Regions from separate parts of the Streptomyces sp. NPDC056486 genome, predicted to be linked through region 1. Evidence: predicted binding sites of a transcription regulator. Region 1 holds the regulator's gene; the other holds the start of a gene.
The links. Region 1 encodes HrcA, which represses chaperone genes, less so after heat shock. Its sites were predicted from a motif close to TTNGCACTCNGNNNNNCNGAGTGCNAA; they were not measured.

Region 1 (4,413 bases):
GGGCGCGGGGAACGGCGCGAGCAACCACGTACGGCCCCCGGCCGAAGACGGCAAATGCCCCCGGCGCGGGGATCCGCAACCGGGGGCACAAGGAAGACACCGCTCAAGGCGCTACCGCCCGTTGAACGCATCCTTCAACCGCGAGAACAAGCCCTGCTGCCCCGGCTGGAACTGCCCCGTGGGCCGCTCCTCGCCCCGCAGCACCGCGAGCTCCCGAAGGACCCGCTCCTGCTCCACGTCCAGCTTGGTCGGCGTGAGGACCTCGACGTGCACGATGAGGTCACCTCGCCCGCCGCCCCGCAGGTGCGTGATGCCCCTGCCGTGCAGCGGAACCGACTGACCGGACTGCGTGCCCGGCCGGATGTCGACCTCTTCCAGGCCGTCCAGCGTCTCAAGAGGCACCTTGGTGCCCAGAGCCGCGGCCGTCATCGGAATAGTGACCGTGCAGTGCAGGTCGTCCCCGCGCCGCTGGAACACGGCGTGCGGCAGCTCGTGGATCTCCACGTACAGGTCACCGGCGGGGCCGCCGCCGGGGCCGACCTCGCCCTCACCCGCGAGCTGGATCCGCGTGCCGTTGTCGACACCGGCGGGGATCTTCACGGTGAGCGTCCGCCGCGACCGGATGCGGCCGTCGCCGGCGCACTCCGGGCACGGGGTGGGCACGACCGTGCCGAATCCCTGGCACTGCGGGCACGGCCGCGAGGTCATGACCTGACCGAGGAAGGACCGCGTGACCTGCGACACCTCACCGCGACCGCGGCACATGTCACACGTCTGAGCGGATGTCCCCGGCGCGGCACCTTCACCGCTGCAGCTCGTACAGACGACCGCAGTGTCGACCTGTATGTCCTTGGTGGTCCCGAAGGCCGCCTCGTCCAGGTCGATCTCGAGCCGGATCATGGCGTCCTGGCCACGGCGCGTGCGCGACCGGGGGCCACGCTGCGACGCCGTCCCGAAGAACGCGTCCATGATGTCCGAGAAGTTGCCGAAGCCACCGGCTCCGAAACCGCCCGCACCGCCGCCGCCCGCCTGGGACAGCGGGTCACCGCCGAGGTCGTAGACCTGCTTCTTCTGCGGGTCCGACAACACCTCGTACGCGGCGTTGATCTCTTTGAAGCGCTCCTGAGTCTTCGGATCCGGATTCACGTCCGGGTGAAGCTCTCGCGCAAGCCTCCGGAAGGCCTTCTTGATTTCGTCCTGGGAAGCGTCGCGGCGCACGCCTAGTACGGCGTAGTAGTCCGTGGCCACTTACGACTCCGCCAGGATCTGTCCGACGTAACGTGCCACTGCGCGTACTGCTCCCATCGTTCCCGGATAGTCCATGCGGGTCGGGCCGACCACGCCGAGTTTGGCTACTGCCTCGCTGCCCGAACCGTAGCCGACGGAGACCACTGAAGTAGAGCTGAGTCCCTCATGGGCGTTCTCATGACCGATCCGTACGGTCATGCCCGAATCTGTGGCCTCGCCAAGCAACTTGAGCAGGACGACCTGCTCCTCAAGGGCCTCTAGTACGGGCCTGATGGTGAGGGGAAAGTCATGTCCGAAGCGGGTGAGATTGGCCGTTCCGCCGATCATCAGCCGTTCCTCGGTCTCTTCGACGAGGGTTTCGAGGAGCGTGGAGAGCACCGTCGCCACCGTGCCCCTGTCCTCCGCGTCGAAGGACTCCGTCATGTCCTGCACCAGCTGCGGCACGTCCGCGAAGCGACGGCCCGCGACCCTGCTGTTGAGCCGCGCCCGCAGATCCGCGAGCGAGGTCTCACCGAACGGGGCGGGGCAGTCGATCATGCGCTGCTCGACCCGGCCCGTGTCCGTGATCAGGACGAGCATCAGGCGGGCGGGAGCAAGCGAGAGCAGCTCCACGTGCCGCACCGTCGACCGGGTGAGCGACGGATACTGCACGACCGCGACCTGCCGGGTCAGCTGCGCGAGCAGCCGCACCGTGCGCGCCACGACGTCGTCGAGGTCGACGGCGCCGTCGAGGAAGTTCTGGATGGCCCTGCGCTCCGGCGCCGCCATCGGCTTGACGCCCGCGAGCCGGTCGACGAAGAGGCGGTACCCCTTGTCCGTCGGGATGCGCCCCGCACTCGTATGAGGCTGGGCGATGAACCCTTCCTCCTCGAGCGCCGCCATGTCGTTGCGGACGGTGGCCGGGGAGACCCCGAGGCTGTGCCGCTCGGTGAGCGCCTTGGAGCCGACGGGCTCCTCGGTGCCGACATAGTCGTGGACGATGGCGCGCAGCACTTCGAGCCTGCGTTCATTGAGCATCCGCGCACACCTCCACCTTTTTGCCCTGATACCTCTGTGTCCTGCGGCCCGCCTGGCACTCCCCTTGGGCGAGTGCCAGCCATTACCGCGCCCAGTGTACGGCCGTGAGGTACGACCCCGGCAAGGGCCGGACCCTCTATGTCGGTTCGACGGGCGGGGCAGCGGGCGGGGCAGCGGCTGCCAAGGCGCCCGTACAGGGCTAGCGTCGGCTTATGGACGTGGCACTGGCATGGGACGAGGCGGGCTGGGAGCGGCTCGCGCCGCACGTGGGGCGGCGGCGCCTCCCGGTCTGGGACTGTACTGCGGGCCTGGTGGTCGGCGGCGAATCGGCGCTGATGATCGAGGCGGGGGCGACCTTGCGCGAGGGGGCGGAGCTGCGCACGCAGGCGCGCGGCATCATCGGCGGGGGCCGCCGGGTCACCCATCTCGCCCTGACGCACCCGCACTTCGACCATGTCCTGGGCGCCGCGGCGTTCGCGGGCGTGGAGGTGTACGGCGCGGTGGGCGTCGACACGCTCCTGGCGCGGGGCCGCGACGAACTGCGCGCGTCGGCCGTCCGGCACGGGGTCCCGCCGGACGCCGCCGCGGAGGCCGCCGACCTGATCGTCCGGCCGCACCACTCGGTGTGCGGGGAGTGGACGCTCGACCTGGGGGGCGGGGTGCAGGTCCTGCTCGCGAACGTCGGCCCGGGCCACACGGGCCACGATCTGGCGGTCCTGGTCCCCGGCACGGACAGCTCTCCGGAGATCGTCTTCTGCGGAGATCTGGTCGAGGAGTCGGGCGAACCGCAGGCGGGCGACGACGCCGTACCGCAGCGGTGGCCCGCGGCGCTCGACCGGCTCCTCGACCTGGGCGGGGATGACGCGCTGTACGTGCCGGGGCACGGCGCGGTGGTGGATGCGGCTTTTGTCCGCGCGCAACGCGCCACACTGGCGGCCCGCTTCGGCGTGTCGTAGCCGGTCGTACGCCCTTTCTCTTATCGTCATGCGAATGCGCAAGTACTCCGCGGACCTGACTCCCCCCTGGAAGAAGCCGAAGCCCGTGCCGGAGGTCGCCGCCGACGCGGACCTCGTGGTGGAGGAGCTGAGCACCGGCTTCTGCGGAGCGGTGATCCGCTGCGAGAAGACGGCGGAGGGTCCGACGGTGACCCTGGAGGACCGCTTCGGCAAGCAGCGGGTCTTCCCGATGACTCCCGCGGGCTTCGACCTGGAGGGCCGGACGGTCACCCTCGTCCGCCCGTCCGCGGCTGCTCCTCGCGTACGTCCCACACGTACCGCATCCGGTTCGGTGGCCGTTCCGGGAGCGCGGGCCCGGGTCGCCCGTGCCGGTCGGATCTACGTCGAGGGTCGGCACGACGCGGAGCTCGTCGAGCGGGTGTGGGGCGACGACCTGCGGATCGAGGGCGTGGTCGTCGAGTACCTGGAGGGCATCGACGACCTCCCGGCGATCGTCAAGGAGTTCTCCCCCGGCCCCGACGCACGCCTCGGCGTCCTGGTGGACCACTTGGTGCCCGGCTCCAAGGAGTCGCGGATCGCGGCGGAGGTGAGTTCTTCATCGGCGCTGGTGGTGGGGCACCCCTATATCGACGTGTGGGAGGCGGTGAAGCCGTCGTCGGTGGGGATCGAGGCGTGGCCCCGGGTCCCGCGCGGCCAGGACTGGAAGACGGGCGTCTGCGAGGCGCTCGGCTGGCCCCTGAACACGGGGGCCGCGTGGCAACGGATCCTGGGCTCGGTGCGCAGCTACCGGGATCTGGAGCCGGCGCTCCTTGGCCGCGTGGAGGAACTGATCGACTTCGTCACGGGGACGGAGGGCTAGCCCGCCGCGGGCCGTGGTTCCGCCCTCGCACTGCACCACCGCTGCGCGGCGGATCTTTCCCGCCCACCCACCCGATTACCCCGCACTCCGGCGTTTGAGGGCCGGGGTATGGGGCGGAGCCCCTCCGCGGCGGAGCCGCTAATAGATACAGCCGGGAAGGGGCGGGGTTGGGGAAAGCCCCGCAGGGGCCGCCCGAACCGTCAGTCCACCAGGTCCCGCACCACCGCATCCGCCAGCAACCGCCCCCGCAGCGTCAGCACCGCACGCCCTTCCTCGTAGGGCCCGGCCTCAAGGAGCCCGTCCGCCAAAGCGCGCCCCGCAGCAACAAGCCCC
Region 2 (4,413 bases), on a different contig from region 1:
TTCAAGGCCGGGCACGACGTCGTGCGCCCGCAGAAGCCGGACACCATCGCCAAGTCCCTCGCCATCGGCAACCCCGCCGACGGGCCGTACGTCCTGGACATCGCGCGTCGCACGGGCGGTGCGGTGGAGGACGTGAACGACGAGCAGGTCGTGGACGCGATCAAGCTGCTCGCGCGGACCGAGGGCATCTTCGCGGAGACCGCGGGGGGTGTGACGGTCGGTGTCACGAAGAAGCTTCTTGAGGCCGGGCTCATCGACCCCACCTTGACCACGGTGGTGCTGAACACGGGTGACGGGCTCAAGACCCTGGACGCTGTTGCCGAAACGTCTCAGGCGACCGCGACGATCAAGCCCAGCCTCGATGCATTCCGTGCCGCGGGTCTCGCCGACTAGTCGCCGTAGGGCCTGATCGCCGTCGACGGGCGGCGGTCGTGGTCCGTCCTCGCGCAGTTCCCCGCGCCCCTTAAGGGGCGTATTTCTCCCCCTGTATCAAGAGGTGAATCCCATGAGCGTCAACGTTCGCATTCCCACCATTCTTCGCACCTACACCGGCGGCAAGTCCGAGGTCGCCGCCGAGGGCGCGAACCTCTCCGAGGTCATCGCCGATCTTGAGGCCAAGCACGCCGGTATCGCGGCCCGTGTCCTGGACGATCAGGGCAAGCTGCGGCGCTTCGTGAACGTGTACGTGAACGACGACGACGTCCGCTTCGAGCAGGGCCTTGAGACCGCGACGCCGGACGGCGCCGGTGTCTCGATCATTCCCGCCGTCGCGGGCGGTTGCTGAATCCGCCCGAAAGCACGCAGCGTTACCTCTATTGCCCCCTCCGCGAGAGAAGCGGAGGGGGCAATTCTGTATGGTTGAGCGCGGTACAGTTGGGAAGCAAGCTTCGCTGTTTGTGCCGTGCGCATATACGAAGTCGGCCCGGGGCCGACAAGAAGTAGCCAAAGCGCCTTGCCTTTTTGAGCCTATTGCGGCATTTGTCTGGCCCGACTTGCCCTGAACTCCGGCAAATTCTCCGCATATTTCCGATCGCGCGTGCCCAGAATTCTCGTCCGATTGACCTGTTGCAGAGGGCAGTTGGACAGATACATTCAGCGGCGGTCGACGCGTTCCGGCGCACGCCTCCACAACCCATTGGGGGGGTGAGGTCTGACCCGGGCCCGCGAAGTGCGGGTCCGTGCAAGGGCCAGTAATAGGGGAGTTAGGCATGGCTCAGGGCACCGTCAAGTGGTTCAACGCGGAGAAGGGGTACGGCTTCATCGCGGTCGACGGTGGTGCGGATGTTTTCGTCCACTACAGCGCGATTCAGATGGACGGTTACCGCACCCTTGAAGAAGGTCAGCGAGTGGAGTTCGAGATCTCGCAGGGCCAGAAGGGTCCGCAGGCGGACATGGTCAAGCTCGCCGTCTGATCTCGGCGCGATCGGCCAGCGACTTAGCGAGTGACGAGAGGCTCGTATCCCGACAGGGGTACGGGCCTCTCGTGCGTCCCGTCGCACGTCCCGCCGCGTGTGCCGCCGCGTGTGCCGCGTTGCGTCCCGCCGTACGCCCCGGACGCGCGCCCCCTCATGTGTCTGGGATCCGTAAGAGGCGCTTGCACTCGTAGGGGTCGAGTGCTAATCATTGGCGTTAGCACTCTCCCAGTGAGAGTGACAGAACTTGGGTCGGATCGGTGAGGCTCGCAAGCCGGGTGGGGCAAGGAACCACATGGCTCGCAGGCCGTCCGTCGCGGGCACCGATGCGATCCGGAGCAGCATTCCACCCCTGTCCGGGAGGACCACTTCACATGGCCAAGATCATCGCGTTCGACGAGGAGGCACGGCGCGGCCTCGAGCGCGGCATGAACCAGCTCGCCGACGCCGTCAAGGTGACCCTGGGCCCCAAGGGTCGCAACGTCGTCCTCGAGAAGAAGTGGGGTGCCCCCACGATCACCAACGATGGTGTTTCCATCGCCAAGGAGATCGAGCTCGAGGACCCGTACGAGAAGATCGGCGCCGAGCTGGTCAAGGAGGTCGCGAAGAAGACGGACGACGTCGCCGGTGACGGCACGACGACCGCGACCGTCCTGGCGCAGGCGCTGGTCCGCGAGGGCCTGCGCAACGTAGCCGCCGGTGCCAACCCGATGGCCCTCAAGCGTGGCATCGAGAAGGCCGTCGAGGCCGTCTCGGGCGCCCTGCTCGAGCAGGCCAAGGACGTGGAGACCAAGGAGCAGATCGCTTCTACGGCCTCCATCTCCGCCGCCGACACCCAGATCGGCGAGCTCATCGCCGAGGCGATGGACAAGGTCGGCAAGGAAGGCGTCATCACCGTCGAGGAGTCGCAGACCTTCGGGCTCGAGCTTGAGCTCACCGAGGGCATGCGCTTCGACAAGGGCTACATCTCGGCGTACTTCGCCACGGACATGGAGCGTATGGAGGCGTCGCTCGACGACCCGTACATCCTGATCGTGAACTCGAAGATCTCGAACGTGAAGGACCTCCTTCCGCTCCTCGAGAAGGTCATGCAGTCCGGCAAGCCGCTGCTGATCATCGCCGAGGACGTCGAGGGCGAGGCCCTGTCGACCCTGGTCGTCAACAAGATCCGTGGCACCTTCAAGTCCGTCGCCGTCAAGGCTCCGGGCTTCGGTGACCGCCGCAAGGCCATGCTCGGCGACATCGCCATCCTCACCGGTGGCACCGTCATCTCCGAGGAGGTCGGCCTCAAGCTGGAGAACGCCGGTCTCGACCTGCTCGGCCGTGCCCGCAAGGTCGTCATCACCAAGGACGAGACCACGATCGTCGACGGCTCCGGTGAGAGCGACCAGGTCCAGGGTCGCGTCAACCAGATCCGCGCCGAGATCGAGAACTCGGACAGCGACTACGACCGCGAGAAGCTGCAGGAGCGCCTGGCGAAGCTCGCCGGCGGTGTTGCGGTCATCAAGGCCGGTGCCGCGACCGAGGTGGAGCTCAAGGAGCGCAAGCACCGCATCGAGGACGCCGTTCGCAACGCGAAGGCCGCCGTCGAAGAGGGCATCGTCGCCGGTGGTGGCGTGGCCCTCATCCAGGCCGCCGCTGTCTTCGAGAAGCTTGAGCTCGAGGGCGACGAGGCCACCGGTGCCGCCGCTGTGAAGCTGGCCCTCGAGGCCCCGCTGAAGCAGATCGCGGTCAACGCCGGCCTCGAGGGTGGTGTCGTCGTCGAGAAGGTGCGCAACCTGACCGTCGGCCACGGCCTGAACGCCGCGACCGGTGAGTACGTCGACATGATCGCCGAGGGCATCCTCGACCCGGCGAAGGTCACGCGCTCTGCCCTGCAGAACGCCGCGTCGATCGCCGCGCTGTTCCTCACCACCGAGGCCGTCATCGCCGACAAGCCGGAGAAGGCGGGCGCTGCCCCGGCCGGCGGCGGCATGCCGGGCGGTGACATGGACTTCTGAGCCTCTTCGGCTCGGTAGGCCAGTCTTCACGTACCGAGGGCGGCACTCCTTCTCACGAAGGGGTGCCGCCCTCGGGCGTTGCCCGGGGGCCTGTTCAGGGCCATGCCCCGGGTGTCAGGGCGTAGGCGATGCCCTCGTCGATGTCGGTCTCCAGACCCTTGCGGAAGGCGGCCTCGTACGCCGGGTCGCCGATGGCGTCGCGGATACGGCGCTCGCAGGCCTTGCGGGTGGCCATGAGCTCCGGATCTCCCATCCGGGCGACACCGCTGGAGCGCCACAGGACATCGGAGATGCCGAGCAGCCGCCCGGTCTGCTCCGGGTCGGCCATGGCCGAGGTCAGCGCGTCGATGCTCAGGGCGGCACCGAAGACGTCGTGGAGCCGCCATTTGATCGGCAGGGCGTCGCGGGCATGCCGGACGGCCGAGGCAGGGTCGCCGTTGCCCAGCGCGGCCCTGGAGAGCAGGTAGAAGGCGAAACTGCGCATCCACTGCTCGCCGTGCCGCTCGCACTCCTCGCGCAAGGTGTCGGCGCTCTCGGTGGCCCGCCCGAACTCGCCCAGATGGAGTTGGGCGTACGTCACGACAGAGAGCACGAAGAGCTTGACGGCGGGAGAACCGCCGCCGCAGTCGGGGGAGCGGGACGTCCGCGAGAGAAGGCGGAGCGCCCCCGCCGACTGCCCGGTCAGTACCAGCTGGACCCCTTCGAGGTAGAGAGCGGCGTCGACCGCCGCCGGGTCGTCGACCTGGTCCGCCAACGGAGTGCATATGCCCGCCAGTTGGGTGGAGGCTTCGAGGTCACCCTGCATGAAGGCCACCGCTCCGCAGGCCCACAGGGCCCAGAAGCGTTCCGGGTCGGGGCCCGGCCCCGGGGCTGTGGCGAGGGCACGGTCCAAGTAGTGGCGGCCTTCGCGCTGGAAGCCGCAGCAGAGCCAGAAGAACCACAGACTGCCGGTCATCTCAAGGCTGTCGCGCGGGTCCGAGGCGGCGAGGCAGCACTCAAGG

Region 2: the regulator HrcA is predicted to act here: its motif matches at 1,630-1,656, upstream of groL (chaperonin GroEL).

What each region holds. Positions count from the first base shown of each region.
Region 1 is NZ_JBHTSF010000064.1:28,035-32,447, reverse strand. It holds gene dnaJ (molecular chaperone DnaJ) at 112-1,248, opposite strand; gene hrcA (heat-inducible transcriptional repressor HrcA) at 1,249-2,265, opposite strand; gene ACFQ7F_RS24255 (MBL fold metallo-hydrolase) at 2,478-3,221, shown strand; gene ACFQ7F_RS24250 (DUF3097 domain-containing protein) at 3,256-4,080, shown strand; gene hemW (radical SAM family heme chaperone HemW) at 4,281-4,413, opposite strand, start outside.
Region 2 is NZ_JBHTSF010000025.1:14,265-18,677, forward strand. It holds gene thrC (threonine synthase) at 1-393, shown strand, start outside; gene ACFQ7F_RS13255 (MoaD/ThiS family protein) at 506-784, shown strand; gene ACFQ7F_RS13260 (cold-shock protein) at 1,209-1,412, shown strand; gene groL (chaperonin GroEL) at 1,787-3,412, shown strand; gene ACFQ7F_RS13270 (ATP-binding protein) at 3,507-4,413, opposite strand, start outside.